2 linked regions of the Hymenobacter tibetensis genome follow. The main gene of each other region encodes a partner of the protein of the gene in region 2 in a complex. Links are inferred from orthologs where the notes say so. Each region holds a gene or a part of one and is shown on either strand. Other genes may lie near its edges. The genes, in order: tsaD and tsaE.

Region 1 (16,008 bases), 1.7 Mb from region 2 along the record:
CGGGAGTTTCCAGGTCGAAGCTAGGCGTGGTCTGGCCTAGGCGGAAGGTGCCGGTGTACTCTTTCTCCTGCGCCTGAATCAGATCGATTTGCTTGGTCTTCTTCCCGGTGCAGAGGATCAGCAACCCGGTAGCCAATGGGTCGAGGGTGCCAGCATGCCCTATTTTGTTGATGCGCAGCGTATTCTTGACTTTGCGTACCACATCAAAGGAAGTCCAGGTAAGGGGCTTATCAAGCAGCAGCACTTCACCGGCTTCGAAATCAAAAGGAGGAAAGGTGGCCTCTGTCATGTTGGTGTTGTTTTCTGTGTTATGAGGTAGGAGCGGTAGCTGCATCAGCCAGGCAAGGCCAAGCGGCACACCAAGGGCTAGATCAGCTTCAAATCAATGCCCAACCCAATCATTACCAAAATAATAACGCCCACAATGATGCGGTAAAGGCCAAACGCCCGGAAGCCAAAGCGCGATACAAAGTTCACGAACGACTTCACCGCCAACAATCCCACCGCAAAGGCTATGACGTTGCCAAACAAAAGCAGCTTCATGTCGTCGGCACCAGGCGCACTCACCTTGTAGGTTTTGTAGAGCTGGTAGGCCGTGATAACGAACATGGTGGGCACGGCCAGCAGGAACGAGAAGTCGGCGGCCGAGCGCCGGTCGAACCCTTGGGCCAAGCCACCAATGATGGTAGCCGCCGAACGCGACACGCCCGGAATCAGAGCGATACACTGAAACAGCCCGATTTTAAGCGCTTGCATGGTGCTAGGCGTGGTCACTTCCTTGCGCGGACTGGAAAACCAACGGTCCACGAACAGCAGAATAATGCCGCCAACTACCAGCGAAATCGCCACAACGGTTACACTCTTCAATAATTCTTCGATAACGTCTTTCAGCAGGAAGCCTAGAACGCCGAACGGCAAAAATGCCACAATCAGCTTCACATAGAAATCTACGCTTTGCAGAAACCGGCGCCAGTAAAGCGCTACCACCGATAGAATGGCCCCTAGTTGAATGGAGGTGATATAGGTTTCGGTGAATGGCAACTGCCCAATGCCGAGCAGATTGGCTACGATAACCATGTGTCCGGTACTGGAAACCGGCAAAAATTCCGTTAAGCCTTCAACAATGGCCAATAGCAGCGCGTGCCAGTAATTCATATGCAAGGAGTGTAGCTCGAAGCGCCAGCTTCGTGTCTCGTAGAAAATGGGCGTGCGCACGTGTCCTTGACGTGGCATGTCAGGGGCAGGCGCACCATACGCGAAGCTGGCGCTTCGGGGGTGAGCAACTACGGGCGCTTGTAGCTGGGAGCGGTGACGGGAGGCGCAGCAGGGGCGGGCTGCTGAGCGAGAGTTTCGCGGGTGGTAGCGTCATTGGCGACGGGTGCATAGCCGTGAGGCTTCGCCATAATGGCCCAAAACTCGATAATGAACCCAATAATCAGCAAAATAGGACCTAGGGTGATGCCCAAGAACCCTTCGCCATAGTCAGCGGAGTCCAACGTCATCGTGATGAAGCCTGCCGCCAGCACGGCTAGTCCAATAAACATCAGGCGGTAGTTACGCGTCCCGAAGGCAAAGCGAGGCTGTTGTGTAGGTTCCATAAAAGCAAGTTAGGAAAGAACAGATGCGGACAGGCGGAAGCGGATGGCAGCGCAACGGCTCGGGCTCTTCCGCAGGTTGAATTCGCGTTTCAAGTGAAGGGTTAGTACAGATCATCCAGCGACATGCCCAGGTATTTACGTACGGCGCGGTAAGAGCTAAGAAAACCAATACCGCAACCCAGGCCCACCATCACCAGCAGCAGCACCCCAATAAGCCGGTCGTCGCGCAGAATACGCAGGTCGGCCACTTGTAGGTAGGCGTATTGGAGCAGCGCCAGCAGCAGCAAAGCCGCCAGAACGCCGCTTACCAAACCCTGCCAGGTGGCGCGCCGCAAGAAAGGCCGCTGAATAAAGAACGAGGTGGCTCCCACCAGCTGCATGCTCCTAATAAGGAAACGCTGTGAGAACAACGCCAGCTTAATGGTATTGTTGATGAGCACCGTCACGACAATAGTGAGCACCACCGCGAAGCCAAGCAGCACTAAACTGAGCTTACGCACATTCTGGTTGATGGAGCTGATGAGGCTCTGCACATACTGTACCTCGTGCACGCCTGGTTCAGCCTTCAGTTCTCGCTCGATGCGGCCCATTTGCAGCGAGTCAGAGTATTCCGACTTGATTTTCAGAATGTAGGCGTCACGCAGCGGGTTGTCGCCCAGGAAGGTTTTGAAGTCCTCGCCGGTTTGGTCGATAAACTGTTTGGCTCCTTCCTCCTTCGATAAGAAGCGCACTTGCGGCTTCTGGTCACGGAGGGCAATGTAGGGCTTGCGCGAAAAGTCTTGTTGCAGGCGCAGTAGCTCAGTTGGGGGCAAGTCGCGCTCCAGATATACTTGCATCTCAATGTTTTCCTTCACCAGGTTGGAAAGCTTATGCGCATGAATCAGGAGCAGCCCAAACAACCCAATGACCAGCAACGCCAGCGTAATACTGAACACTACCATGGTGTGCGGGTAGCTGCCAAGCTTTTTCTTACGAGTCGGACGGGTTGGGGGCATAGAAAGGCAAAGGTAAGCGTAAGAATGACTAGAGGAGAAGTTGAGGCAATGATTAACAATCATTAACAAAGCCTGCCTCTCTCAGAAAGACCAGCGTGCTGCCGCGAGCGGACATGGCGGCACCCTGTCAGCGGGTGTATTGTAGTTTCGTATGACCACGTAGGTGGCAATCCTTGTCATTCCAATATTTCGCGCATCAAGCGCCGTGAGGAATCTGGATTTAGCTGTTGAACGGCTTCACTCAGATTCCTCTCGCCGCTTGATGCGCGAAATATTGGAACGACAAAGCATGTAATAACTTCCTATAAGGTGGTCCGTGGGTCGTCGTCCACGTTTAGGACTTCGCGGGCTTTGCGGGCGTTGGTTTCGCGGCGACGCAGGTGTTTGCGGGCAAATAGCTCGGTTATGGAATCGAACTGCTCGGTGTGAAGCAGGGAGATGCCCGCCCGGGCCTGGTTTTGGTTGGTGAGGCCACTGTAGTCGCGGGGAGTGGTTTCGTACCGCAGCTTAGCTCGGAATTTACCGTCGGCTCGCAATGCATATTCCAAGCTCAAATCCCCGATAACCGACGTGTTGGCACCAGTCAACGTGGTGCCATTGGCTGTCGTGACCACGCCACCGTTGTTGAAGCCACCTTCGCGCGTAACGCGCAGCCGGCCGTTCAGGAACGAATAGCTCAGGCGCACCTGCAAGGCCTGAAGCTGTTCGGCCGATAAGCCGCTGAAGTTGAAGCTGATTTCCAGATTGGGGTCTAGCTGCGACGTAAGAGCCCCGAGCTGCGTGGAAATAATTTGCCCCAAGCTGTTGCCCAAGGCGTTGTCTTGCCCCCGGAACGAAGTAACCGACGACAACGAGCCTACCTGTGCCAGTTGCCGGAACACTACCAAGCTAAATACTTGTCGGTTTAGCTCCTGCTCGTCGTTGCGCAGCGACGACAGAAACGGCGCTAAGTCGCCTTCCAGTGACGAGGGAATGTCATTGAACTCCAGGTTTAGCTTGATAGCCGGCAGCAACAGTGGCCCCGTCAGGTTCATGACCGCCGTGACGGGCACTACCGCCGTATTGCCAGGCAGCGCCGGCGCCAGCGACGTACGTTGCGTGTAGGCTGCCGTCACGTTCATCTCGCCGGCCAGCGGGTCGCCGTTCCAGACAATGGTGCCGCCGGGCCGCACCACAAACTCCTTGTTAACAAGGCCCTGCAACGTGAAATTGTAAGCGCCTCGCACAATCTCAATTTGCCCACTCATATTGAAGTCGCCGCGCGTATCAATGTTCAGGCGCAGCCGCCCAGCCGCCGTTCCCCGGATAACGTCGCCCGTGCTTTCATCGAGCAGAATCTCGACGTAAGCATCGGGGGTCACCTCCAGGTTCATGTTCAGCCGGATACCCGAAAGGTCTATCTTCTCCTGCACCCCGATGGGCACGGGTGTGCGGGCCGTGTCGAGCAAGTTGCGGTTCACGAAGCGGATATAGCTGGCCTGCTCGGCCTTGGCTGCGTTGTCAAGCGGCAAGGAGAGGCGTGTGCCAGGGTCGGAGCGGGCTTGCACGTTCACCACGAGATTGTTGGAAGGACCATCGACGCGGGCCGTGCCGGTGGCGTAGGCCGTGCCGAAGTACAGCTGGTTGTCTTTGCGGGTGGTATTGAGCACCAGTAGCTTGCGAAACGAAGCATCTAGGTCCAGCCGCATATTCTTAAATCCGTCGTGCAGAATGTCGCCGGTGATGGTGCCAGCATTGCCCAGCGGGTCACGCATCCGAATGTCGCGGAGCGCAATCCGGTCCTCGGCAAACCGAATCCGGTCAGAGAACGTGTAGGTGGTATTTAAATAAATAAAGGTGAGCTGGCCCTCCTTTACATCTAGCGTTCCGGTCAGGTGCGGCCCGTCGAAACGGCCGGCTAGCCGTAGCGTGCCTTCGGCCGTGCCACCCAGGTCACGGAATATGGTTTTAAGGAAAGGCTCGGCCAGCTTAACGGGGGCATTATCCAGCACGCCGGTTAGGTTGAGCTGGTCGGTGGGGTGGTTAGGGGCAATGGTGCCGGCCACGCGCACGGCCCGCGCACCGTTGCGAAGCACATCCATGTCCACCAGGATCTGCTCGGCGTTGTTGTCCCAGCTGCTTTTCCCCGTCACGTCGCCAATCAGTACATTATCCAGCTTCAGCGAATCCACCGTGAGGGTGGAGTTGATAGCCAGCGGGCCATACACGCCGCTTAGCGTGCCTTCGGCATTCACGCGGCCGGTCATGTTTTGGTTGGTGAGGGAGTTAAGCGTTGCTAGCTCCATGTCCTTCACCAGCAGTTTCAGCTCCTTGCTGGCATCCTGCGAAACAAAGCCTTGTGCACTAATGCTTTGGAGGCCATTGCTGAGCGTCAGATTCTGAATGTCAATTTCTCGGCCCTTGTTGGAGAATACCACGGCATTGTCTTGCGCAATAGTCCAATCCTTGCCTAACAAGTTCACGCCCGACTGCCGGAACACCACCTGCACTGCATCGGGTAGAAACGACAGGGCGCCGTTTATCTGGGCCCGGTTGGTGGAATTGGACTGGATAAGTGCAGTCGAGAAGTTGATGCGCTCCTGGTCCCACACGCCCTCCACGTAGAACCGCTCGGTCTTGCCTAGGGCCGGGAGTACTTGGCGCTCTGAGGTGATGCTGGCCTGCGCCAACACCTCGGGCTGGTACGGCAGCTTGGAGGTGGTGAAATCGAAAGCTGTGCGGTAGGTGCGGATGCTGTCAATCTGGAGAGTGTCGAAACTGCCGCCAAGCTGGAAAATAGAGGTTTGGCCGTTGCGGAATGAACCATCAATACGCGAGTAGTTGGAAATCTTTAGGCCCGGCATGAACAGCTGCAATGCTGGATTAGGCTTCTTCAGATACAAGTCCAGTGCAATAGCGTATTCCCGAATCGGCACCTGGCGCTTGCGGCGGTAGTAGGTGGCAATAGCAGCGTCGTTGCTCTCGAAATTCAAAGCGTATTCCGTAAGCAGCACCTGGGAGCTTCGAATCACTTCGGTGTAGTTGAAGTTGCCGGTGGCTATCAGGTTAAGCGCTTCGGAACGGACCGTGAGTTGGCGTTGCCCGGCGGTGCGTGCACTGATTACATCAAACGTATCCAGCGCTACGGTGCGGCCCGCGTAGCCAAGGCGTGTGTTGCGCAGAATAATGCGGCCCAGTAAATCGTCGAGGCGCAACCCCCGGAACTTCACGTCGGCAGTGGTAGCTACCGTTACGCTTTGCTTGGTTAAACCCAAGGCGCGCAAGTCGGCCCGACGCACCCGAGCCCGCACATCAAACGCTTGCGTGGCTTTATTCAGATCCACCGTGCCGGTGGCATCGAATTGGAGGCTGGGGTCGTTGGCAGCAATGCGGCCTGTAAACGACTCGCGGCTGAAGCGCCCGTCGGTGGTGATGTTGCGGTAGCGGTAGCCGTTCAGCCAGATACGCTGCACCGTGGCCCGGGCCGTCAGGCGGGCACCTTCCGGCGTGAACCCGACGCCCTGCACCCGCCCGCTCATCGTAACGTCGCGCACCGTCTTCTCTTGTCCTAGCAGCTTGCCTAGTTGAAAATTGGTGGTTTGGATGTCGCCTTCATAAGATGAGAAGCGCGGGTCGGTCTTGAACTTCAGATTGACGTCGGACACCACCGAACCGAGTGCCGTATCAAAACTGCCATTGGCTACGAAGTCGTTATAAAAGCCCAGGAACTGCCCTTTCAGCTGCACCACGCCCAGCCGCTGCACGTACGGCCAGCCCGAGGCCGGAATGTAGCGCCGGATGTCGCGCCCATCAACCACGGAGGGTTGTAGCTTCATTTCCACGAAGCTTTCCTTGAAATTGGGAAGCCCTTCCACCCCAATATTGCCCACCACGTGCGTGTTCTTGCCGTAACGGATGTCCAGATTCTTGGTATGGAAGTCCCGAACGTAGCCGGTAGCCTCCCCCGACAAAAGCACGGTTTCCTTTAAGTCGCGCACCGACTGTTGGGGGGCAAACTGGGCAATGTCGTCGGAGTAGAGGCGCGAGGGCTGTAGCCGCGCCACCACCCGCACCGAGTCATTGAAGTCGGTGAAGTTGAGGAAGTGCGCGTACTCGAATCGGATGTAATCGTGGATTCGGCTGCTGCCCACGCGCAAGTTCAAGCTCGAAAACTCCCAAAACTTGGCGGCGTAGGTCATGTTGGCCGTTAGCTCCCGTAGGCGGGTGCCGGAGGGCGTGTCCACGGTCCGCAGGCCGTTGATTTGAGTGTGAATGGTGTCGCCGCGCAGCCAGATTTCCGATACATCGGCGTAAATGCTGTCGAGCCGCATGTGGGCATAGTCCATGGAGCGGCCATAGTACTCGGCGCGGGGCGTGTTCTCGTTGTCGAGAATGAAGCGGCCGTTGCGCAAGCTCACGGTGCCAATCTTGAAGTCGAAGGGCTTACTGACTTTGGTGGTATCGGAAGGCCCCACCAGCCGCCTAACGGCGCTCAGAAACTGCGACAGATTGGTGGAATCGGGCTGGTCTTTATAGGTTACCAGCGCAAAGCGCGGTTCTTCCAGCGTGAGGTTGCTCACGTGCAGGTGCGACGGGTCGAAGACACTGAATAGGCTGATAGACGCATCGGCCCGGCCAATATTAAACAACTCACCTCCGCGCCGGTCCAGCACTTGCACCCCTTGGAGCAACACCCGCGAAAACGGGCGGATGTCTACCCGGCCCACCACCACCTTCTGGCCTAACTTGTCGGTCAGGATGTCGGCCGCCTGCTGGGCTAGCCGCGTCTGGACGCTCGGGATGCGCAACGCTACCAACGCCCCCACCACTGCCACTATCACCACCAGCACCAACGCTAGCAGCACTTTTAGCATAACAGAGAGGAAACGGGGCACGGGCGAAACAGGCTAAAGCAGAGCGGAAAAGGCGAAGATACAGGGTTAACCGTTGCGCGGTAGAGCCCGATGGTTGCGCTACCGCTGTGGCAAGAACGATACCACGCAGCCATTGGTTAAGCTTCAGACGGCATTCAGCGCAATCAGTTTAAGCTTTTAAACGAACTTTATGGGAAATTCCGTCTGTCGGGCTACTTGTTCCTGAGTCCTGTTGTTTGGCAGAAACCTCCTGCCACGCAAAAGAAACAACAGTCTTCTTCTTGCAGCCGGCCACCCGCATAGGCCCAACAGGAAAAGCGCTTCAACAAGCGAATACGTAGTGAAGCAGAACGGTATTAGCGGCTAACCTGTATTTCTAGATAGGTTAGGTTTGCGTGCTATACATTGGCAAAAGCACCAGGTACAGACCGACGAGAGCTATCCATTATGAACATCGACTACATCACCGAAGTAGAGGGAAACGAAGCTGTGCTGGATAAATATGTGGAAGCCGTATTTGCTCAGACCTGCAAGCCTGCCAAGATCTATCCATTTCCTTACCAAGTGCCCGGTGAGGAGAACTGCTTGGATAGTCCGTTGATAAAATACTTTCTTCAGCAACAACCTTTTGTGTTGGAAAGAGCCGTTGAGTTTTTTGAAAAGCTTCGGAAGATCGACAAGAAAGGGTTCAATGGTATTTATTTTCCGCTCGATAAATGGGTAGAAGCCACTATCAAAAAGCCTTTCTTCTATAACGAGAATGAAGGCGATAAATGGACCAGAGTTGTACTGTTAAAGCTTAGGCCTGATGCAGATCCTACTACGGCTTCTCCCGACCATATAAAGTTCATGTGTTATTTGGCAGTTTGCCACCTCAAGTACGGCCCGAGTTATGCCAGCGTAATGGCAAATCGGTATTTTCAAATGGCCACTGATTTGGGGTCGGATGAGGTGGCCAAGCTGAAGAAGTTTGGTAGTGGCGAACTACCCAAAGAGCTAACCGAGTACAAAGACGGCTACGTGAGCTGCGTTGCTAACGATGCCTTTGGCACTATCAAGGTAACGGTGAAAGAAGAAGTGGCCGAAAGCTACCAGCGGGTTTTTCACTTCATCAATCGACTGCTGCAAACCAGTTTTCCTAGGAGCTATTCCATCGAGTTCAGCAGCAAGCAGAAAGCTTGGCTGCCTATCAAAGGGCTGCCAAAGAAGGGTGTACACGCGTTGTTTGCCAATGCCGTGAGCTACGAGAGCGTGCATCCGCTACTGGTGGAGTATGCTCACCTCGCCATGAGGACCAACGAATGGTACACTAACATCGACAGCGAAGAATGTGCTATGCCATCCACCTTCGCCGTGTTTGCCTTGGGCCTGACAAGCGACGCGTACTTCGGGTTGGTGAAGCAGTACATGAAGACCGTGGACAAAGAACACCAGGAAATACAAGTGAAATTCACACCCGCCTTCGTCGAGAAATTTGTCATTACTCAGGAAAGCCTGCCTGTTTTCATGAGCTGCCTGTTATCGACGCAGGAGCATAAGCACTATAAGTTGTTTGCCGAGCAATTTCAGGACGCGGAGAAACTAACAATGCTGCTAACTTTCAAAGCTACTTTCGCGCAGTATCTAGTAGACTATCTTGAAAACGAGGACGGCGAGGAAGTGGCAGATTACCTGTGGGAATCGGTGCTGCATGCCATTTTTGGCCCCGTACACAAATACCCCAAACTGTTGAGCAGCGTCGGTGAGACGTTGCGCCCACTCTATGCCGAGCTGTTCGAGAAAATAGAAATAGAAAGTGAGTAGCCGCTGCTACAACATTTAGCCGTTGTCTGTTCTGATTACAACTTGCCGCGCAAACCGCCTTTGCAACGAGTAGTGCCTCCAGTGCCTGCTTCAATTTACTTTTCTCTGTATGCCTACCATTCTCGCCATCGAATCCTCTTGCGACGATACTTCCGCTGCCGTCATGGTAGACGGTGAAATCCGCTCCAACGTGGTGGCCACGCAGCAAGTCCACGAGCAATACGGCGGTGTGGTGCCCGAATTAGCCTCGCGTGCCCACCAGCAACATCTGATTCCAGTTGTGACGGCTGCGTTGCACAAAGCCGGCGTTGCTAAGCAAGACCTGGATGCCGTGGCCTTTACGCAGGGGCCAGGCTTGCTCGGTTCCTTGCTGGTAGGCGGCATGTTTGCCAAAACCTTTGCTCTGGCCCTGGGCAAGCCACTCATCGCCGTCAATCACATGCGGGCGCATATCCTGGCGCATTTCATTGAGGAACCGCGACCCGAATTTCCGTTTCTGTGTCTGACGGTCAGTGGGGGGCATACCCAACTGGTGATTGTGCGCGGCGCGCTGGATATGGAAATCATCGGCCAAACTATTGACGATGCCGCGGGAGAAGCGTTCGACAAAACGGCGAAGCTTCTCGGTCTGCCGTATCCCGGCGGGCCGCACCTCGACAAGCTGGCCCGTCAGGGCAACCCCACGCGCTTTCCGTTTCCCATCGGGACCATGCCGGGCTACGATTTCAGCTTCAGCGGCTTGAAAACGGCCGTTATGTATTTCCTGCGCCAGCAAACGGCCAAAGACCCTGCGTTCATCCAAGACAACCTGCCCGACCTCTGCGCCAGCATCCAGTATACCATCATTCAAACGTTGCTGCGGCAGCTTCGTCGCGCCGCCGCCGACCATCACCTCACCCAGATAGCCTTAGCCGGTGGGGTGGCTGCTAACTCCGGCCTACGCCAGGCCCTGCACGATGAAGCGGCCAGCCAAAACTGGCAAGTGTTTATTCCCGACTTCCAGTTCTGCACCGACAACGCGGGCATGGTGGCCATGACGGCGCAGTTTCAATACCAAGCCGGCGACTTCGCCAATCAACTCGTTAGCTCCGACCCACGGCTAAAACTAACTTCTGGTTCGTAGCATAGGTCTGAACCGGCCAATGAATAGTAGCCGGTCTGGGCCAGAGCACTGACAAGAAGGGAGAAGCCGGAGGGTGTTTCAATTCGGTTAGGTGGTGGCAAATTGCGCCCGTACAAAGTCACGAGCATAGTCTTTCACCTGGTCGCGGACTGAGCGGAATTCCTGCATCACTTCTTCTTCAGTGCCCGTTGCTTTGGCGGGGTCGGGGAAGTTGTGATGCAGTTTTTGCGCGGATGAAGGAAAGGCGGGGCACACTTCGTTGGCGTGGTCACAGACAGTGAGCACGAAATCAAACGGTACAGCCGAGTACTCGTCTACGTGGTTGCTGGTGTGGTGAGAGATATTCACGCCATCCTCGGCCATCACCTGTACTGCCCTGGGGTTGAGGCCATGGACTTCCACCCCTGCGCTGTACACGGTAGCCCGGCCTGCGAGTTGTTGCTGGAGGTAGCCGTGTAGCAATTGGCTACGACAGGAATTACCGGTGCAGAGCACCAGGATATTTGAGGTAGTGGACATCGACTTGAAAACTAAAGCTATGCGAGTAGCCAGACGTGGCTACAAGAGTACCACCCTGCCAGCCGCGCTAATCCGGCCAGTGATTACCTGAAAAATGTGAAACTCAGCTAGCAGCATCCGCCGCCAGGAGCACACGCAGTGGCAGGCGCTATAACCGGAGTAGCCGCTGTTAGCGGAAAAGCCATTGGCGCAGTATCTAGTACGTTTAGTGTAGCTGGTTGCGCCTTGGCGGTTGGGGCAATGCAGCATTGGGTGTTGCTTGCGTCGGCTTGGTCGTACTCTTGCTGATAGCGTGGGTCATTGAACTCGGCATCGGCGTGGAAGTAATATACTTCCCATTCCACACCGTCGGGGTCGTTGACCCAGAATTTGTCTTGTTTGGCGTAGCAGCAGCTAGTACCCATTTCTTCTCGAGCAACCAAGCCGAACTTGTGCGCAACAGCCAATCGTTGCTCCATTTCTTCCACAGTCTCCACCTGAAAGCCAAGGTGCCCGAAGTTGCTTGCCACGCGTTCCGGATTCTCGACGAAAGAGATAATTAAGGAAGGCTTATCCAACACGTATTTGGCGTAGCCGCGGCGGATTTTGGCAGCGGGCTGGCCAAAGAAAGCAGTGTAGAAATTAACTGTGGCGGTTAGGTCGGAGACGTACAGCGAGACGTGCATCCGGGGGAAAACAGCAGGTTCCATAAGTAAAGAGACGTAGGGTAGGAAAACGAATTAGCAGCAAGTAGTACCAGGCGAGCAGGCTTCAACAGCCATGGCCTCGGTGAAAAAGGCACTGAATTGCTGCTGCACTTGGCGAAGCAACTCGGTGTTGAGGCAGTAGCAGACGGTAAGTCCATCAATTTCGCCCCGAATCAATCCTAGGGCTTTCAACTCTTGCAAATGCTGTGAAACCGTCGTGCGAGAGAGAGGCAACTCGGCCGCAATGTCACCGGAAATGCAAGTTTTCTTGGAAGCCAGTAGTTGAATGATGGCCACCCGAGCCGGGTGTGCAAGGGCCTTTGCCACGCGAGCAAGTTGCTGTTGCTCGTCAGTAAAGACTGCGGTTTTGGCGTAGGTCATATAGCAATGATGTATGACGTAAACATACGACATAAAATAAAATGTGCTTACTTCATTTGCTATTTTTTAAGTGCCAACTCTACGTTGACGTTGGCCAAGGCTGCCAACAACTACCTTACTATCTGTCTACCTTATTCAAACCATGAAATTGCTTTTCCAGCCTGGGGATGTTCAGACGTACTCGTTTGTAGTTACAGCGCAGGATTTTGCCGTACTCAACGGAAAGCTGATTCATCCGGTGCTGAGCACGTTTGCGTTGGGGCAGGCGCTGGAGTGGAGCAGTCGGCAGTTTGTGGACCTGATGCTGGAAGAAGGAGAGGCCGGCATTGGCACGATGCTCTTGGTGGAACACCACGCACCGGCCTTCGAAGGAGAAACCGTGGAAATTCAAGCTATTTTTGATGAGTTGAAAGGCGCTGAATTGACTTGCCACGTAAAAGCGTATGTAGGCGAGCGGCTAGTAGCTACCGGCCGTACCGGCCAGCGCATCGTAGATAGTGCTAAGCTACATGCGCGCTTCAACGCACTACGCAAGACTTCCTAGTTCCGCGGCCTGCCCACGGCCAGACAAAATACCCGACCCATCGTGAGTAAAAAAGAAGATACCCCCAAGCGCGTAAACATCCTGAACCGCCGCGCCTCCTACGAATATGCTTTCTTAGCGAAGTATGATGCGGGCATCATGCTGCAAGGCACCGAAATCAAAAGCATTCGGGATGGTAGCGTGCAGATTCAAGACGGTTTCTGCGTGTTCCAACCCGACGGCAGCCTGTGGGTGCATGGCCTGACCATTGCCAAGTACACCGCTGGCACCTACAACAACCACGAGCCAACCCGCCCGCGCAAACTGCTGCTCAACAAGCGTGAGCTAAACCAACTGGCCAACAAAAATCAGGAGCAAGGCCTCACCATCATTCCCATCCGGATGTTCGTTAACGACCGGGGGTTTGCCAAGCTGGAAATTGCGCTAGCCAAAGGCAAGAAGCTGTTCGATAAGCGGGACAGCATCAAAGAAAAAGACCAGAAGCGTGAGCTAGACCGCGCCCGGGACTATTAAATGAACGAGTGAGATGGTGAAACAGTGAGTTTGACGTTCTTTGCTGCTAGATTGCCCGACCACTTTATACGCTTATAATTGAAATGAACTAGTGCGTTAGACGTTTCAGCCGCGCAGTATGCGGAAGTCGAACAGCAAACTCACCAGTTCACCACCTCACCATATTACCACCTTGGAACACGGAATCTGCGCACTGAGCGTTGTGCCGGTACGCGCCGAACCTACGGACAAAGCCGAAATTGTTACCCAATTAGTCTTTGGCGAGTGCTACTCCATCCTGTTAGCGCAGGGACAATGGATACAGATCCGGACTACCGCCGACCAGTACGTGGGCTGGATGGATGTGAAGCAACATACCTCCATAACCACCGACTACTTAGCCGCCTGGCAAGCCCAGGACCACCCGCGTACGTTGGATGTGGTGCAAATCGTAAGCGACCCGGATACCCGCATTCCGGTGCAGCTCGGTTCACGGCTGCCTTTCTTCGATGGGATGACGTTGCGCCTCGGGGAGCGGCAGCTATTCTACAACGGCGCTGCCACCAACCCCCAAAACGGGCACGGGCCGCACGGGCCCCTTGATGCTCGCCTGCGCCTGCTTCAGAAAATGGCGCTCGTGTACCTGAAAGCGCCCTACCTATGGGGTGGCAAAAGTTTGTTTGGCATCGACTGCTCTGGATTGATGCAGCAACTCTACGGCCTCATTGGGGTGCAGCTCCCCCGCGATGCGCGCCAGCAGATCAACCACGGCCAAACGGTGCACTTCGTGGCCCAAACCCAGCCCGGCGACTTGGCTTTCTTTGACAACGCGGAAGGCAACATAGTACACGTTGGGTTACTACTTGACGACCAGCAAATCATCCATGCCAGCGGCGAAGTACGCATCGACCCTCTCGACCACAATGGCATCTTCAACCGCGACCGGCAGAAGTACACCCACAAGCTGCGCCTGATCAAGCGCCTGCTAACCGAATAAGAGCGGTTAGCGCGTAGTGCTGAGGGCATTCAGGCCTCAAGTAGGCTGGTTCTAAATGCGGCAACACCCACTAAAAAACAATCTTTGCCTGCCCACGAGCAAATAGAAACTAAAGTTTCTGGCTATTGTTAATACGCTTAGAATCATCTAGCTTTCGCTGTACCTGATGATTACTCTTACTTAAGCGTATGGATCAAAAAGTCCTAGTTCTGAATGGCGATTACACAGCCATCACGCTGTGCAGTGTGCAGAAGGCATTTGTTTTACTGTTTTTAGAGAAGGCCGAGATGATTGCCAACTCGGAAAACGGCGTGCTACGAACTGTTAGCAAGTCGTATCCCAAGCCCAGCATCATCCGATTGCAGCGCTACGTGCGTGTGCCGTACAAGGGCATTGCCCTAAGCCGCCACAACATCATGAAGCGTGACCATTTCGAGTGTCAATATTGCGGCTCCACCAAAAACCTAACCCTCGACCACGTGTTGCCTCGCTCGCGCGGCGGTGATTCCAGTTGGGGTAACTTGCTTACGGCTTGCTCCCGGTGCAACCATGCCAAAGGGCACCGTACCCCACAGGAGGCCGGCCTTACGATAAGACAGCAGCCGAAGAAACCCACCTTGTCTGGTTTCCTCAAGCTGAGTGCCGGTACCATCGACCATAATTGGCACGCCTATCTAACCAACTAAGCCGGAAGCATTGCTTGCCGGCTTTTTTGTGGCTTTATAGTTTTCCTTGTAAGCACGTTTAGCGGCAGACTACAGCTGTAGGCTCTTCCTCGGATGGAAGCTCCTGTATCTGTAGTCTGCACCTAGGGTGTAAGTGGTGCCCGCAGCAATTCAGCGGTGTAGCGTCCTTCATTCCCCCAACCTCGTTGCGAACAGCTTCATGAATCCCCGTTCCACTGGAAACGGGGATTTTTTATGAGCGTACCTCACCCTCAAATAGGCCACGGTTAAGAGGAAGGATGAGCTGGCAAGTATAGAATCAATATGAGCCGTTCAGCAGGAGCAATGCCACGTGCTTTAGGTGCTGTTTGGAGCGAAGTTTCGGGAGAGCACATACCGCAATCGATTAGATATTTTATTTCTGCTCTACCCGCTTAGGTTTATCTCAGAAACGATTGCACGGCTTTTACTTTAGGGCTTTTCCGAGCGTTCTATAGGCCAGTCGTAAGGACCGGTTGCAGTCAATTCCCCAAGAATGAAGAAACCCATCATCATCCTGTCGTTAGCGGCCCTAGTAGGTGGCCTGTTGAACGTGAGTCAGAAGAGTAGTGCCAATGCCACCCAGAAAGTGGCAAGCAGCAAACCAGAGGACATGCCTTTCCGCAATCCTGATCTGCCCATTGATCAGCGGGTAGATGACCTAGTGGGGCGACTGACCTTGCCGGAAAAAGTATCACAGATGCTGAATGGCTCGCCGGCCGTTGATCGGCTGGGCATTCCGGCGTACAACTGGTGGAACGAGGCGCTGCATGGCGTGGCCCGCACCAGCATGAAAACGACGGTTTTCCCACAGGCAATTGGCATGGCTGCTACCTTCGACAAAGACGCCATGCTGCAAATGGCCACCATCACGTCCGACGAAGCCCGAGCGGTGCACCAGGAGTATGTGCGGCGCGGAGAGCGAGGCATCTACCAAGGCCTCACGTTCTGGACCCCAAACATCAACATCTTCCGCGACCCGCGGTGGGGTAGGGGCCAGGAGACCTACGGGGAGGATCCTTATCTGACAGGTCAGTTGGGGTCGGCGCTGGTGAAAGGATTTCAGGGCGACGACCCGAAGTATTTGAAAATTACGGCCTGCGCCAAGCATTTTGCCGTGCACAGCGGTCCTGAACCTTCGCGCCACGAGTTCAACGCCAAAATCAGCGACTATGACCTGTGGGATACCTACCTGCCTGCGTTCCGCGACCTGATTGTGGACGCCAAAGTAGCCGGCGTGATGTGCGCCTACAACGCGTACGCCAGTCAGCCTTGCTGCGGCAGCGACAAGCTGATGAACGAGATTCTGTACG
Region 2 (15,847 bases):
GGAATGGCAGGCTTGCTATTGGAGTGACTGGTTCGAGCCAGAAGATTATCCTGCTGGCTGGCCAGCATGGATGCTACGTCGCCCGCACCACACCTACACCAACGACACAGGCCGAGAATTCTTCGTGGTCCAGACGGATCGAGTTTGGGTGGGGACGCTGCCGGCCCACGCTATTCCTCTCTCGTAGTAAAATCTAGGTCGTAGAGGATGTTCACTCGGAAGCCGTTATTGATTTCAAACACGGGCCGTCCACTGGCGGGGTCCGGCTCGGCGTGTTGCGTTACTTGGTTGAGGTAGTTGAGTTCGACCTTGGCTTTGCTGCTGAACTGGTAGCCCAGGCCACCAGAAATCCGGTTTTGGTTGAACACGTTGTTGCCCACATTGCGCCCGAAGCTGATAAACAACTCGTCGAAGGCATTGAGGTACCATTCCCCGTCGTCGATGGTGGGGCCTTGCAGCGGGAAGCTCCCCGCCAGTTGGTACCGGATTCGGTGCTGATACTCCCAGTCTTGCACGTTGCCGGTGCCTTCAGCGGCTCGTTGGCCCAGCCAGCGTTGTTCTAGGCGCAGGCGTTGCGAGAGTTGCAGGCGCCCTACTTCATCTGCCAGCGTTACGTCCTGATAGAGCCGCTGCTCGGGCTGGGGCTTGCCCACTACGGTAGGATAGCGGCCGTATTCGTGCGTTTGAAAGTAGGTGTACCCTCCGCTTACCGTCACCCGGTCCGTGAGCTTGTGCCCTACTCCTAGCCGTGCTAGGTGCTGCTGCTGCGTGCCTAGAAGCTTCACCCGCCGCAGCTGATATTCAGTATGGATTGTCCACCTCTTACTGACTTGGTGGTCGCCGGAGTACACCGTCCAGCCCAGGGCATTATGGTCAAGCAAGCGCGGCAGGGCTTGCCCAAATCCGGTGGCAGTTAGCAAATAAAGCCCAATTACGAGCGGCAATTTTATCATGAACTCGGGGAAGGAAGCGGCAGCAAATGATGCGCGCTTGGCTTCCCATACGCCACTCCGGACCTGTAGTTGGGCTTTCGTCTTACTTCAGGGATGGAGCAACACCGCCAACACAGCATCCACCGACAGTCCCAACCGGCGCATATCCAGCCGGTCGAGCGTATCAGTGGGCTCATGGTAGTGCTGATTACGGTAGAAGGCGGTGTCGGTGAGGAGCACTGCCGAGTAGTTGAACTGCCAATAGTTGAGGTGGTCGGAGAAGTCGATACCAGGCAGCCAGGCAGGTGCCTTGAACCGTTTTACGGGCAGTGCGGCCGCTGCCCGGTAGCGCCGAGCAAACTGCCGGCCGAAGCGCCCGTTGCCAAATTTCTGCGCGACGGTCACGTAGTTTCCCCGGCTACCAAAAATCAGCTTTAATGGGCTGAACGGATAGCGCTGGCTGCCTTTCCGGTCATCGTAATAGCCCAGCATTTCCAGCGCTATCATGCCTCGTACGGGCACTCCCGCCGCATGCAATGATTGGGCGTGAACGTAGCTACCCATGTGCGGAGTCCGAAAAAAAGGAGGCTCTTCCAACGTGTATGCCACCAAATCAATTCGGTAAGGCAGGCTTGGCTGCTGGCCTAACAGGCGGGCCAGCTCCAACAAAGCAGCTACGCCACTCCCGTTATCGTCGGTGCCGGGCTGCTCGCCGCATACATCATAATGCGCCCCAATAATGAGGCGGGGGCCGGCTTCGGGGCCGAAACTCCCAATCAGGTTGCGGTACAGTTGGCCTTTTACCTCATATGGCTGCTCAGCGGTACGTGCACCAGCCGCTTGCAATTGTTGCAAGATGTACTCGCCGGCCTGGTTGAGGCTGGCTGGGTGCAGGTAGTTACGGGGTTGCGGGGTGCCAACAAGCGTGAGCAAGTGACGGCGCAAACGCACGGTATCAGCACTAGAGGCAGACGGTTGCGCACACGCCCCAACAGCAGCCAACACGACAAGAACCAGAGAACAATAGAAACGCCAATACATAGAATAACGGTCATACAGAAAGCCACAAGATAGTGCGGTTCGCCGCTTCTACTAGCGCCTTTTGCTTTCTTGCTGCCTACTATAGGTAGCATGCGTAACTAACCACTTAGAGCACTAGGCCTCTCCCCTGCAATCTGCCACACGTTACGTACCAAGGCGTTAACCACTGCATGGGCACTCCAGAATTGTAGCCTTGCTCTCTTTCACGCATTACTGCCGAGATATTAGCTACTTTACGGGTATTTGTTGCCCGCCGCCTCCCCTACATCCCTCTTCCTGCCTTGCTTCTTTTAGAGGCAGAAGCTCCAGTGTAAAGACAGCTAAATAGCTTGTTTCCTATTCTTACCTTTCGGTATGATTTCACGATTACTTTTCTGGCTTCTGCTTGTACTGCCGGTTGTACGAGCGGTAGGCCAGAGCCCACAAACAGCAGCCTTAGAGCAGGAGTTAGCCCGGACCACCACCGACACCAGCCGGGTGCTGCTGTTAGCCAACCTGAGCGCAACCTACCGCTACTCCCATTTCGATTCGGTGCAGAAGTACGCCCAGCAGGGCTTGCGGCTTGCTCGGCGCATCGGCTACCACAAGGGCGAAGGCCGGTGCCTTTCACGGTTGGCCATCTTGTATTCCGAGCGTGGTAACCTACCCGAAGCGTTACGCCTGAATCTGCAGGCCCTACAGCTCAACCAGCAAAGCAACGACCTTGAAGGCAAGTCCCGCACCTTCAACCAAACAGGGCTGCTGTACTTTGCCCTCGACGATTTTCGACCTTCGCTGCACTATTATTTTCAAGCCCGCGCCATGTATCAGCAGGCCCGTGTCAATGATCCTTCGCAGCTAGCCAGCATTCTAACCAACATGGGTGCCAGCTACGAAGGGCTGGGCTTACTCGACTCGGCGTCCTACTACTTGCACCAGGCGTACGCGCTTGCTCGCACCCCACCTGCTGCAGGGTGGAGCTGCTGGGGCAACCCCCGGCCCTACATTCTGCGTGAAATAGGGCTGCTGCAAGCAGCGCGGGGTATGATGAACTCGGCTGTGCAGCATTATCACTTGAGTGCTCGGGCGGCGCTGCCTGAAAACGACTTACGATGCCGCTGCCGCGCTTTTCAGTACATGGCCGAGCTCTACTTCCGTCGGCACCAAGCTGATTCCAGCATTTTCTATGCCCGAAAATCATTGGCGGTGGGCCAGACGCTGCCTTTCATAGTGGGGGTGCTGCGCACCAGCACCCTACTGGCTGATGCCTTTCGGGCCCGCGGCCAAGACGATAGCACCTTGAAATACATGAGCATCATGCTCACCGCGCAGGATAGCTTGCACAATCCGCAGCGCATCAAACAGCTTGATGCCATTGGTTTCCAGGAGCAGCAGCGCTTGCAGCAACTGGAAGCCGAAAATGCTCAGTTCACGGCCACAGTCCGTACGTACGTGCTATGGGTAGGCCTGGGCATTCTTCTTCTGATAGCTCTATTCTTGTGGCGCCACAACTGGCATCAACAGCGGGCCAACCAGCGCCTACAGCAGTTAAATCAGCAGATCGGTCAGCAGAAAGAAGAACTAACCAAACAACGAGACACGCTGGCTAGTATCGTCCAGCAACTGCGCACCACTCAGAGCCAGTTGGTACTGCGCGAGAAAATGGCTTCGTTAGGCGAATTGATGGCGGGTGTAGCGCACGAGCTCAAAAACCCGATGAGCAGCGTGAAAAACTTTGCGGCTATCAGCGTGGGGCTGTGTCAGGAATTGCGCGAAGAGTTAGCTAAAGTACCACTGCCCATTGATGATCAGCAGATTATCGATGATATGTTCCAGAACCTAAGCCAGTACCAGTCCAAGATTGTGCTGCACAGCAAGCAGGCAGAGGGCTTTGTGAGCAGCATGCTCGACTACTCCAGCACGGGTCCGGCTCAGCGCCAGGCCACCAACCTCAACGTGCTGGCCAACGAATACATGCGCCTCACCTACCACGACTTACGCATCAAAAACCGCCACTTCAACGCCGCCCTGTTTTCGCACCCCGACGAAACGCTCCCTGAAGTGTCGGTGGTTCGGCAAGAGTTGGGCCGGGTGTTGGTTAGCTTGTTCACTACTGCTTTCCACGGTGTGCATCAGCGCCAGCGCCAAGCCACTGATGAAGAATACGTACCCCAGATTACGCTTAGCACCCATCACCGTGGGGACCACGCCGAAATCAGGGTGCGCGACAATGGCCCTGGCATAGCCGAAGAAGGTATTGCCGACATCTTTCAGCGCTTTTTCACCACCAAACCCGACGGCGAAGGGCTTGGCCTTGGGTTATGGGTTAGCTATGATATCATCACGCGCAGCCACGGCGGCACACTGGAAGTCACCAGCCAGCCCGGCGAATACACCGAATTTATCATCACCTTACCCCTGCAAGGCAAGCCTCCTGTTCCCGCTGCCTGGACTAACTGATTTCCTCCTCAACTCTACGTCCAAACCAGTACCTGCTTTGCACTCAGAACTCCTCGGCCATCGAGCTATAGCTATCCATGCTGGCACGGCTTGCACAAGTATTGGCCAGACGGCGGTACGCCACCGTCCGGATTCGTAAGCAGCGTATTGCCTGCCGTTTCTGTTCCGTTTCACAACTAGTACCAGCTAGTAGCTTCTATGTCTTTTCGCACGATTACGCCAGGTACGTTACCGGGGCCGGAATGGCACCAATTTCTGCTAAGTGCCGTGGCACCCCGCCCCGTAGCGTTTGTAAGCACCGTTTCAGCGGCAGGTGAAGTGAATTTGAGCCCCTACTCGTTTTTCAACGTGTTCAGTTCCAATCCGCCCACGTTGATCTTCTCCCCCGCCAACCGCGTACGCGACAACACGCGGAAGCACACCCTCTTCAATGTGCGCGAGGTGGCTGAATGCGTGGTCAACATCTGCGACTATGCACTAGTCGAGCAAATGTCGTTGGCCAGCACCGAGTATGAGCGGGGGGTGAATGAATTTGTAAAAGCTGGCTTAACTGAACTGGCCTCCGACAAAGTGCGGCCGCCACGGGTGGCCGAGGCACCGGTTTCGCTAGAGTGCGTGGTCGAGCAGATTATTGCCATTGGCGACTCCAACGGCGGTGGCAACCTCGTGATTTGCCGGGTGGTACAGGCTCACTTCCGCGAGAGTATCCTGTTGGATTCCGGCCCCGGCATCGACCCGCATAAGTTCGACGCCGTGGCCCGCCTCGCCGGCGACTGGTACAGCCGCGTAACTCCGGAAAGCCTGTTCACGGTGCCTAAACCCAACCGCAACCAAGGCATCGGCATCGACCAACTACCCGAGCACATTCGCACATCGGATATCCTCACGGGCAATAACCTGGGCCGCCTAGGCAACATCGAACAGCAAGCCATACCCACGCCCGAGCAGGTGCAGGAGTTCAAGCAAAACCCGCTGGTTAGCGCCTTACTACAACAATACTTCGGCAACCCCACCGAGCAGCGGCAGCAACTTATGCAGCTTGGCAAGAAAATTTTGGAGGAAGGAAAGTTGCTGGAGGCGTGGAAGGTGTTTCTGCTCGCAAAGACTTAAATTCCCTCATGAACACTACTCCGCACACTAGGCAACACAAGCTACATTTCATGTAGCGTTGTTGACGGGCCTGCGCATCCCGCTGTGTAAGCTATGCCGTTATATAGGGTGCAGATATAAAATCATCCAGCCCTATGGTAGCAGTTGCATCCTGTATATGATAGTAAGGAACGCCCCCAATATAATTAGCCCAGCCTGAAAATGTACTTGGTGGACCAATTAGATAATCGCATTTTGACATCAAATATTGATCAGCTAAAGCAGAATTATTCGACATAGATACACAGCTTAACTGGCCCTTATAAAGTTCGATATCTAATTCTGGATCGTTACTAAACAGCAGAAATCTGTGAGGACGATTATGTGCAGATAAAATATCACGAAGCTGCAATAAGAAACGCAGATAAACTTCATCAGAAAAAAAGAATCGCCCATTTTCGTGGTCCTTATAATCACCTCTACGAATATGAACACCCACAACTACTTCACGTGGGTCTGCTTTTTTAAGATAAGTACTATCTAAGTATTGCTGGTCTACATTAGGCATAAAAAGCCATTTGTAAAACTCTTGGTACTTAGCAACCGTTTCGATACTTCTGAAAAACCAGCCATCACAAGACACTAGCTTATGCTTTAAGATAGTATCTTGATAATGGACATTCTGTCTTATATCTCGGAACTCAATATATTTAGTAAGTTTTAATTTATTTGCTATTTGTGGTAATTTTATATCCATGCATAAATCTATCATATGGCCACTAATAGACTTCTTTAAATTCGGATAATCACTAGTTAAATCATGCACAAATTTATTATAAAAATAGATTCCATTATTTCTACAGAACGAATCTAAATGAACATGTTGGAAAAGATTATTACTCCTCTGCCCATATGAGTTCAGCAAAATCAACATTACAAAACGTTTGTATAAGTAATTTCAATAGGAATGTTTTATCACTTTTATATTCCAGCTCGTCTCTCTCCGGAAATCAGCGCGCTGTATTAATCGAGCTGTATTAATTCCGTACGGCAATCATTAAGCTCAACTCCTTGTAGCGCATGTTGAAGCGCTTAGCAATAGTAGCGTTGGTGAGGGAGCCTTTGTACACGTATACGCCCGAGCGGAAATGCTCATTGGTGAACAACACCTCATTGATGCCGCCGTGCTGGCTGATTTCTTGCAGGATCGGGGTGAAAATGTTGCTTAACGCATTGGTTGCAGTGCGAGGCACGCGGCTGGCAATGTTGGGCACGCAATAATGAATAACGTCGTATTTGCGGAAGACCGGCTTGTTGTGCGTGGTCATCTCGCTGGTTTCGAAGCAGCCGCCTTGGTCAATGCTTACATCGATAATGACCGAACCGGGCGCCATGTTGGCCACCATGCTCTCGGGTACCATGAACGGCACGCGGCCTTCTTCGGCATTAAGGGCCCCAATCACTACGTCGGCGCGACGAATTTGCTGGCTAAGGGCAAAGGTGTCGAGGGTGCTGGTGTAGAGTTGGGTGCCAAGGTTCTGCTTGAGGCGGCGCAGCTTGTAGATGTGGTTGTCGAAGACCTTCACTTCGGCGCCCAGACCGGTGGCGGCCCGAGCCGCGTATTCGGCTACCGTACCGGCGCCCAAAATCACAACCTGCGACGGAGGGACACCAGTAATACCGCCCAAAATGATGCCTTTTCCTTCGTTGGAGCGGGCCAAATATTCCGCCGCAATCAGCATGACGGTGGAACCCGCAATTTCGCTCATGGCCCGTACGACCGGCCGCGCGCCGGAGGGGTCTTTGATCAACTCAAAGCTGATAGCATTCACCTTTTTTCGGGTGAGGGCCATGACGTATTCCGCCGTGAGCGTACCAAACTGCAACGCCGAAATTAGCGTCTGGTTAGCTTTTAAAAATTCGATTTCGTCTTGGGTAGGCGGGGCCACTTTCAGGATGAGGTCGGCTTCGTAGACCTCCTTCTGGGAGTAGGCAATGGTAGCCCCCGCTTCTGAATAGTCGTGGTCGGAGTATTTGCTAGGTTCCCCCGCACCGCTCTCCATCACTACTTCGTGGCCTTCCTCAATAAGATGCTTGACTGCCTCCGGCGTGAGGCAGATGCGGTTTTCCTGAAGCGAGGTCTCGCGCGGCAGCCCAATAAACAGCTTCCGCTTCCGTGTGTCCACGGCCAGCATTGATTCCTGGGTGAAATAAGCGCGGCTCGCAGCCAGAGACTCAAATCCGGGGGGTACTGCTTCGGGCATTTTATCGGTTAAAAATTGAGAATTAAAAATTAAAAATTGGGGGTATCATCCATCACAACCTCTGACTACAGCGCCGCACAGACAATTCGTAATTTCTAATTCGTAATCTTTAATTCTCTCGACTCATCGCCAGTGACGGTGAGTTGAATAAGGAGACGATTTGAGGGCAACAGCGGCTCGATACGGCTGGGCCACTCTATCAGGCAAAGATAGCCAGAATCAAAGTACTCCAACGCGCCAATGTCCTCGGCTTCGCGCGGATTGTTGAGGCGGTAGAAGTCGAAGTGATAGATGGGCTTGTTGTGAGCGTCGCGGTACTCGTTGACAAGGGCAAAAGTAGGACTGCTGACTTCCTCTTGCACGCCCAGTTCTTCGCACAAGGCTTTGATGAACGTTGTCTTGCCCGCGCCCATCTCGCCTTCAAAGCAAACGATAGAATACCCCCGGATGGCTTTGGCCACTTGCGCTGCAACAGCGGGTAATGCCCCTAGGCCAGGTACAGCAAATTCGAGCAACGGAGCAGACATGATACAGTGGGTGTTGAAGGCGCAAGTTTACGCAATGCCCGTTTCTTATGAGGGCACTCAGGCTGATTTGCTTGATAACTCCTACCCCACTTAGTAGTTGAAACAAGAACCGAAGCCCCGCACTTTCCTGTTGCTGTGCATACCAGGCTCTATATTTGGCCGACCAAAACACCTTTACTCATGCAAGTCTCGCGAATGGCAGGGAGCCTGATCGGCTCCGAAATCATCAAAATAGGCAACGAAGTAAACGACATGATTCGCAAGGGAGAGCAGATTTGCAACCTCACCATCGGCGACTTTGACCCAGCTTTTTACCCAATTCCGGCGGAACTACAGGCCGAAATCACCGACGCCTACCAGGCGGGCAACACCAATTATCCGCCCGCCAACGGCATGGCGGCACTGCGCGAAGCAGCTACCACGTTTACCAAACAGCGGTTGGGGCTGGAATATGCGCCCAACGATGTGCTAGTTGCTGGTGGCTCGCGGCCGCTTATATATGCCACGTACCTCGCCCTCATCGACCCCGGCGACCGAGTGGTGTTTCCGGTACCCAGTTGGAACAACAACCACTACTGCCATCTTTCCGGCGCCGAGCCAGTGATGGTAGAAACCCGGCCCGAAAACAACTTCATGCCCACGGCTGCCGAACTAGCTCCGCACTTGCCGGGTGCCACACTCCTAGCGTTGTGCTCCCCGCTCAACCCCACGGGCACGGTATTTTCGCGCGAGAACTTGCTGGAGATCTGCGACTTGGTAGTAGCTGAAAATCAGCGCCGCCAGCCCGGCGAGAAGCCGCTGTACCTGCTTTACGACCAGATTTACTGGATGCTGACCTTTGGTGATACCCAGCATTTCGACCCTGTTAACCTACGCCCTGAGCTACGCGACTACGTCGTCTATATCGATGGTATTTCGAAGTGCTTGGCTGCCACCGGGGTACGGGTAGGGTATGCATTTGGGCCAGCTGTGGTAATCGACAAAATGAAGTCCATTCTGGGCCATGTTGGGGCCTGGGCCCCGAAAGCAGAGCAGGTAGCCACTGCCAAATACCTGCCCCAAGCTGCGGCTGTCGATGATTTCACCACACAGTTCAAAGCCAAGCTTCAGCGCAGCCTTGATACCCTGCATGAAGGCTTGCAGGAGTTGAAAAGCCAGGGCCTGCCCGTTGATTCGATGGTGCCGATGGGAGCCATCTACCTGACTGCTCGGTTGGATGTATTAGGCAAAACTACCCCGGCCGGGCAGGTACTGGCAACCACCAAGGACCTGACTTTTTACCTCATCAACGAGGCCCGGTTGGCCCTGGTGCCATTCAGTGCCTTTGGTACTTCCGATACGTCGCCTTGGTTCCGGATGTCGGTTGGGGGAGCATCGTTTGAGTCTATTGAGGCTGCTTTACCACGGCTTCGGACGGCGTTGGAAGCCCTTCGTTAAGTCTCTGCTCCTTGTTCACGACAAGCCTCATCTAGTAGCTGGGTGGGGCTTGTTTTTCAAGAAAGCGGAAAAGAAGAATATAGGCCTAAAAGCCGCTTTTTTTGCGTTTCTTATCTGTTGCTACACCGTTTCAGTGATAATATGGCTATCTTTCCTCCACTTTTTCGGCTGTGTTGTTATTGATAATAGTACAGCTGAACCAGTACACTGCACTATATCTATTCCCTATTGAAGCACAGAGTTCTAGGTTTTGTGCTCTACCACACGCCCTTTGCACGCTCCGCTTTTCATTCAACGGAAGTGCCCATGCTTTTCGATTTCACTGGCTTGCCAGATAAGTTTTTACGTTTGCTGGTAGTGCTGTTGCTGCCAGTTTTGCCGCTAGCAGCTCAGGTACGTCCCGTGCCGGTAACGGGTGCTGTCTATACTAGCACTGGCACCGCAGTAGAGGGAGCCACCGTAACGCTACATCGGAGCGCGGATTCGGTGGCAGTGAAAACCGAATTCAGCGATGTGGAAGGCCGGTTTCAGTTGGAACCAACTGCGCTAGGCGTCTACCTGATATCGGTGGCGCAGTTGGGCTATACCCGCAGTTGGGCTGGCCCGGTGGATGTTTCTGCTCCAGTAGCGCCCCTGAAGCTTACACTGGCCCCGAGCGCCGTGCAGCTTAAAGAGGTAACCATAACGGCCCAGAAACCACTGTTTGAACGCCTGCCCGACCGCACTGTGGTGAATGTAGAGAGCAGCATTTTGTCGAGTGGCAACTCCGTGCTTAATGTACTCGAACGTGCCCCAGGAGTGGCAGTGGATGCCGGCGAAAATATCAGCTTACGGGGCCGCAAAGGCTTGCTCGTATTGCTTGATGGCAAGCGAGTGCCGCTAACTGGGGGGGAGCTAGCGAATTTGCTGCGCTCTTTACCGGCTGAGCAGGTCCGTAGCATCGAGCTTATTACCAACCCGTCGGCAAAGTATGATGCCCAGGGCACCGCTGGGGTTATTGCCATCAATCTCAAGAAAGACCAGCGCCAAGGCAACAATGGTAACGCTAACCTTAGCTATGGGCGCGGGAAATACGGCAAGCTGAGTTCAGGTGTGTCGTTCAATCATCAGCAGAAGGCACTGAATGTGTATGGCACCTATGCGTATACCAAGCGTAATGGCTTTCAAAATCTAGCCTTCGACCGGACGTATTACCAAGACGAAATAGTTACTTCACGCAGCACTCAATACAACAAACGCCGCCTAGATTTAGAATCGCATACTTGGCGGACGGGCCTTGATTATACGGTCGGTGAAAAGACGTCGGTGGGCGCTGTGCTGAGTGGCTTGGCAAGCCGCCTCCCCGTAGATGGCCAAAACTCATCTGTATTCTATGATGCTCTCGGCCAGGAAACGCTGCAATACACTTCCCGGACGATAAGCGAGCTTCAGACCCCTAATGTGGCTGGCAACCTAACATTCCGCCACACGTTTCGCCCCGATTCCAGCGGCACACCGGAACTGACGGCTGACGCCGATATAGCGCGCTTCGGTACTGACCGTGACTTGTCTTTGGCTACCGCCTTCCTTTCGCCGCAGCTGAGCCCACGCCTGCTCACGGGTGACCAGCAAGGAACACTCACCATTCAATCGGTGAAGGCGGATTATATACGGCCCCTGCCGAACGGTGTGCGGGCCGAGGCTGGCGTTAAAGCCAGTTGGGTGCGCTCCAACAACGACATTATCTTCTTTAATACGATTGACGACATCACCACGCTGGACGTCAACCAGTCGAATGGGTTTCGATATAAGGAAGATATCAAGGCAGCATACGTTAACCTGACGCGGACACGGCCTCGCCTAACAATAGCAGCGGGCTTGCGAGCCGAGCATACGCTGGCTATCGGCCGTCAAACCATCGGCAACGAGAATTTCGACCGCAATTATTTGCAGCTCTTCCCCAACTTAAGCGTGCGGCGTACCATTTCCGAAACTCATGAGATGGGTATTTCGCTGAGCCGCCGCCTGAATCGGCCCACCTACAACCAGTTCAATCCGTTCCGATTCTACGTTGACCCTACCTCCTACCGGGCCGGCAACCCGTATTTGCGGCCACAAACCAGCTACAATACTGAACTGACGCATACATTCCGTAAGCTTACTACGGGCCTCAGCTATGCGTATACCAGCAACCCGATTGTAGACGTGTATCAGCTTGATGCCAACAGCTTGGTACGACTGACGAACGCAAATTTGAGTGCCGAACATTATTACGCCTTCACGCTGGCGGCGCCCCTAACGCTCACCAAATGGTGGCAAGTGTACACTGATGCCGAATTGTTCTACATCTATTTCACTGGCAAATTCGAGGGGGCTACCACGCTGCCAGGCCGGGTAGGTGCCATTTTAAGCGCCAACAACTCGTTCACTATCACCAAGACGTGGTCGGCCGACTTAAACGCTACCTACAATTCCCGAGAGCAGTACGCCTTCCAGATTGTTCGCTCCCGTGGGCAAGTTGGTGTCGGCGTGCAAAAAACTCTGCTGGATGGCCGGGGTACCTTGCGCTTGAATGCCACCGACCTTTTCTACACGGCACCGGTGCGGTCCACTTCCCGCTACGTTCCGCTTGTTGAAAACCAACGCGCCACGCAGGACACCCGCGTCGTTACCGCGTCGTTTGCGTACCGGTTTGGCAGCAGCGAAGTGGCCCCCACTCGCAAACGCACTACGGCTGCAGAAGATGAGAAGCGCCGCGCTGCGGGGCAATAAGGTTGCCCGCTGGCATGGCGGTGAACAAATGGCGTGGTAGTAGTGGCTGCGCAAGTAGCGCTTTTCGCCTCAGCTGCTCTGGCGCCCACCTACCTCTATGGCCAACACCTATTTCCAGTTCAAACAGTTTCGGGTAGAGCAGGCGCAATGCGCCATGAAAGTCAGCACCGACGCCTGCGTGCTGGGCGCACTAGCCAACATAGCAGGTGCGCAACGCATCTTGGATATTGGTACGGGAACCGGCCTGCTGGCTTTGATGGCCGCTCAACGCAATCAGCAAGCACAAATAGAGGCGGTGGAAGTGGACGAAGACGCTGCAACTCAAGCGCAGGCCAACTTCGACGCTAGTCCTTGGGCTAGACGCCTGGTCGTACATCCACAGTCCCTAGCGGCCTTCGCGGCCACCAAGCCGGCTCTTTTCCACCACATCCTCTGCAATCCGCCCTTCTTTCGTTCCTCGTTGCGCCCGCCTGATGCTCGCCGGGCCACCGCCCGCCACACGGCTCCTGATACATTGTCGTTTGCGGAGCTAGCTGGTTTTGCAGCAAACTTTCTCGCCCCTGGCGGACACCTGACCGTGCTGCTGCCCCCGCCCGAAATGCAGCATTTCGAGTTGGAAGCTGCGCGCAGTGGTTTGTATCCGGCTGGTTGCGTGGTGTTACGGCACCGCGCCAACAGCAAGCTGCTACGCCACATTACCACCTTCGGACGGCAGCCAGTGCTTATGCCGCCGCAAGAGCTACTGGTGCGAGAAGGCGACGAGTACTCTCAGGCATTTCAGGCCTTACTAGGCCCATTTTACTTGGCCCTCTAAGAAAGTGTGTGACCTATTCTCTTTTGCTATCTACAGCGCTTTATCAGGCAGGCCATCAACGTGGTATTTACTAGCCTACTTATCGGGCAGCAGCATGCGCACGTGGGCTAGTTTTTCTTGGTAGAAACCATCCAATAAATCGTGCTGCACCTGTCCAAATTCGGCGGCGGTGTAGCGACGGCGCACGGTGTTGTCAGCCAGCACGGTGAGTTCGTCGCACAGTTCGGTAAGTGAGCCCAGCAGATGCGAGGTAAGCAAGATGCCCGTGCCTTGCTCCCGCAACCGCCGCAGAATCTCCATCAACAGCAGGTTGGTGTTTAAATCGAGGCCATTGAAAGGCTCGTCGAGAATTAGGTAGCGAAATGGTTGAATTAACAGTGCCAGCAGTGCCAGCTTCTTTTTCATGCCCGCCGAATATTCCTCGGCGTACTGGTTGAGGGGTAGTTCAAGGAGCTGGTTCCACGGTTCGAAATTCACTAGGGGGCGGCCGCGGGCTTGCAGCGTGAATTCCAGATACTCGCGGCCCGTGAGGCGCGGGTAGAAATATGGCTCGTAAGGCAACAGGCCGGTATTGGGCCGGATAGGCAGTCCTGTGGTTTCGTGCACGGTGCCGCGGTAGTCGGCGTGCAGGCCGTAGAGGCAGTGGAGGAGCGTCGTTTTGCCGGCGCCATTGGCTCCAACAAGGCCGTGCAATGTACCCGGACGTAGGGTGAGGCTGACATCGCGCAGCACTTCCTTGTCGCCAAACCGTTTGTGCAACTGGGATATTTCAATCATTGCGGAAAACAGAAAGTTGCTTGCGGCTTTTCCAAATCAGGCCAAAAAAGACAACGAACAGCAGCGCCGGATAAATAGGATGCCCAAAAAGCAAGTTGGCAACCAGCACTCCGCTCTGGGTTAGGCGCACCAGCAAGGCGTGCGGGTAGAATGCGTACCGCGCCAGCACCATCATGCCCAGCACCACCGCTCCCCAAAGCCACAGCACTGCCGCTCCGCCCCAACCGGCCTGGCTTAGGCCCATAAGCAAAACAAATGGCGCAGCTGTTGCCGAGTAATACAGCACCCCCAATGCCACGCGCCGCCGCAACCACGTCCCTGGCTGCCGCAGTGCGGGCAACAGCATAGTCCACGGCTCGGGCGTGGCATAAAACGACGACAGATACAGCACCCAAACGCCTAGCGCCAGGGCCGGAGCCAGCCCGTATTGTCGCCACCAACCCGCTACTACTACCAGCGTCAGCCACCCCAGCCAGGCTCCGGGCTGCCGGAAGCCACTCCCCCATTCAAACGCCTCACTGCGAAACATACTGCGCCTTTGCTGGGTCGTGGTTTGGGTGCGGGCGGGCGGAACCCAGGCGGCAAGCGGAGCCACGGCAATGGTAAGAAACCCCGCCCCCACTCGCCCAAAACCAAACAATACCAGCGCCGAGGGCAAGCTCCATAGTGCGTATTCAGTGGCAAGCCACGGCCGGAAGCTCGGCGCAGTTACGTGCAAAAAACCGAGGTCGGTGCGGCGGCGGTGCTGGCTCACGAGCATAAGCAACACCAGCAGCGGCACCACCCACTGCGCAGCGGTAGCACTACTAGAGAGTAGCACTAGCCCCCGGCCAACGGCAACCAGTGCCATAGCGCCTAACAGCACGATTCGCCACCACCCCAATTCAACCAGTTGTCGAACCAACACACGCCACCGCAACAGCAAATAAAACTTCATCAAATACATGAAAGCGAGTACACAGGCTGGTTGGGTGGGAAGGCAGCCAAAACGCAGAAACTCGCCTTTTGCTACGCAGACGCTTCCTCTACAAATTCAATATGGTAGTCGGCTGCCAGTTCTGCCAGAATAGGCTCATACAAGTCAGGGTGGGTTGGAATGACAACGCCCCGGTGCGTGAATTCATTGCGAGCCAACAAGCGCACAGCCATACCTAGTGGCAAGCCGACGGTTTTGGCCATGGCCGTATTCGTAGCATCATCGCCAAGCACAACCAACGAAGCAGTGAGGTGGTGTTGCCGACCGTCTAGCTCGAAGCCAAACAGATGCTGCATCACAATCATGTCGTGGTCGTGGGGTTGTAGCTGCCACTTTTCAGTTAGCAGATGCTCTAGCAGTTGTGCTGGCGTAGCATCGGCCACTCCTACTACTCGGTCAGTAAATATGCCCAGCCATTGCAGACGCTGCATCTCGGGCCCCGCGAAATGCAGATTCAGGTAATCGGCGCACTGCATAGCCAGTTCGGTTTCGGTGGCTGCCCGTGGCACTGAAACCGGCAGATAGGCCTCCAGTAGTTCTCGCCACGTTAGGTCGGACGCATTGCCTAGCCGCACCACATCATCTGTTAGACCCAGGCGTACCAAGGCATGCCAAGCAGCACAATAGCCAGGGCGGCGGAGGGTACCGCGCTGCATACTAGGAATGTCGTGGAGGCCATAAGGCTCCCGGTAACTCAGCGAGTTGCGGTTGGCATAGCCCTCGAATGTCCCATAGCTAGGCACTTCCACTGCTGTAGTGCGGGCAAACAGATGCTGATACGGAATAAAGCGCGCCCGCCC

What was found.
Region 1: the proteins of tsaE (region 2) and tsaD are in contact, whole or in part, in a crystal structure (PDB 6N9A), measured with the Thermotoga maritima proteins. The link is inferred for Hymenobacter tibetensis from one-to-one orthologs. Residues at the interface, in WP_004082108.1 of Thermotoga maritima: Leu37, Gly38, Lys46, Lys57, Val59, Lys60, Ser61, Thr63, Phe64, Thr65, Leu66, Met67, Val69, Pro71, Tyr82, Arg83, Leu84, Asp86, Asp88, Phe89, Asp93, Ile128, Asp130, Glu131, Arg134; in WP_004082750.1 of Thermotoga maritima: Cys10, Asp11, Arg49, His50, Leu82, Gly84, Gly135, Gly136, Glu154, Thr155, Leu156, Asp157, Asp158, Ser159, Glu162, Asp165, Lys166, Arg169, Leu170, Tyr175, Lys213, Thr214, Leu217, Tyr218, Gln221, Arg222, Asn324.

What each region holds. Positions count from the first base shown.
Region 1 is NZ_CP094669.1:4,233,808-4,249,815, reverse strand. What follows is about bases 8,448-11,365. They hold tsaD (tRNA (adenosine(37)-N6)-threonylcarbamoyltransferase complex transferase subunit TsaD), read left to right. Parts: upstream 8,448-9,358; coding sequence 9,359-10,372; downstream 10,373-11,365. Other genes in these bases: MTX78_RS17000 (ArsI/CadI family heavy metal resistance metalloenzyme), read right to left, coding at 10,999-11,365; MTX78_RS17005 (arsenate reductase ArsC), read right to left, coding at 10,460-10,891; MTX78_RS17015 (DUF6138 family protein), read left to right, coding at 8,448-9,249. Also shown: tRNA pseudouridine(55) synthase TruB, read right to left, coding at 1-358; MTX78_RS17035 (undecaprenyl-diphosphate phosphatase), read right to left, coding at 367-1,233; MTX78_RS17030 (DUF3098 domain-containing protein), read right to left, coding at 1,284-1,598; MTX78_RS17025 (cell division protein FtsX), read right to left, coding at 1,700-2,593; MTX78_RS17020 (translocation/assembly module TamB domain-containing protein), read right to left, coding at 2,896-7,446; more of MTX78_RS17015, read left to right, coding at 7,894-8,447; more of MTX78_RS17000, read right to left, coding at 11,366-11,580; MTX78_RS16995 (ArsR/SmtB family transcription factor), read right to left, coding at 11,611-11,958; MTX78_RS16990 (thioesterase family protein), read left to right, coding at 12,101-12,502; SsrA-binding protein SmpB, read left to right, coding at 12,542-13,015; MTX78_RS16980 (C40 family peptidase), read left to right, coding at 13,188-13,991; MTX78_RS16975 (HNH endonuclease), read left to right, coding at 14,180-14,677; MTX78_RS16970 (glycoside hydrolase family 3 C-terminal domain-containing protein), read left to right, coding at 15,192-16,008.
Region 2 is NZ_CP094669.1:2,535,744-2,551,590, reverse strand. The notes cover bases 6,577-9,333. They hold tsaE (tRNA (adenosine(37)-N6)-threonylcarbamoyltransferase complex ATPase subunit type 1 TsaE), read right to left. Parts: upstream 8,293-9,333; coding sequence 7,861-8,292; downstream 6,577-7,860. Other genes in these bases: MTX78_RS10110 (pyridoxal phosphate-dependent aminotransferase), read left to right, coding at 8,473-9,333; MTX78_RS10120 (alanine dehydrogenase), read right to left, coding at 6,577-7,765. Outside these bases: MTX78_RS10150 (hypothetical protein), read left to right, coding at 1-187; MTX78_RS10145 (DUF2490 domain-containing protein), read right to left, coding at 171-953; MTX78_RS10140 (M28 family peptidase), read right to left, coding at 1,041-1,877; MTX78_RS10135 (ATP-binding protein), read left to right, coding at 2,328-4,412; MTX78_RS10130 (flavin reductase family protein), read left to right, coding at 4,611-5,522; MTX78_RS10125 (alpha-1,2-fucosyltransferase), read right to left, coding at 5,614-6,327; more of MTX78_RS10120, read right to left, coding at 6,539-6,576; more of MTX78_RS10110, read left to right, coding at 9,334-9,729; MTX78_RS10105 (outer membrane beta-barrel protein), read left to right, coding at 10,036-12,480; MTX78_RS10100 (tRNA1(Val) (adenine(37)-N6)-methyltransferase), read left to right, coding at 12,578-13,294; MTX78_RS10095 (ATP-binding cassette domain-containing protein), read right to left, coding at 13,370-14,071; MTX78_RS10090 (hypothetical protein), read right to left, coding at 14,064-15,008; MTX78_RS10085 (saccharopine dehydrogenase C-terminal domain-containing protein), read right to left, coding at 15,080-15,847. UniProt on the Escherichia coli protein: Required for the formation of a threonylcarbamoyl group on adenosine at position 37 (t(6)A37) in tRNAs that read codons beginning with adenine.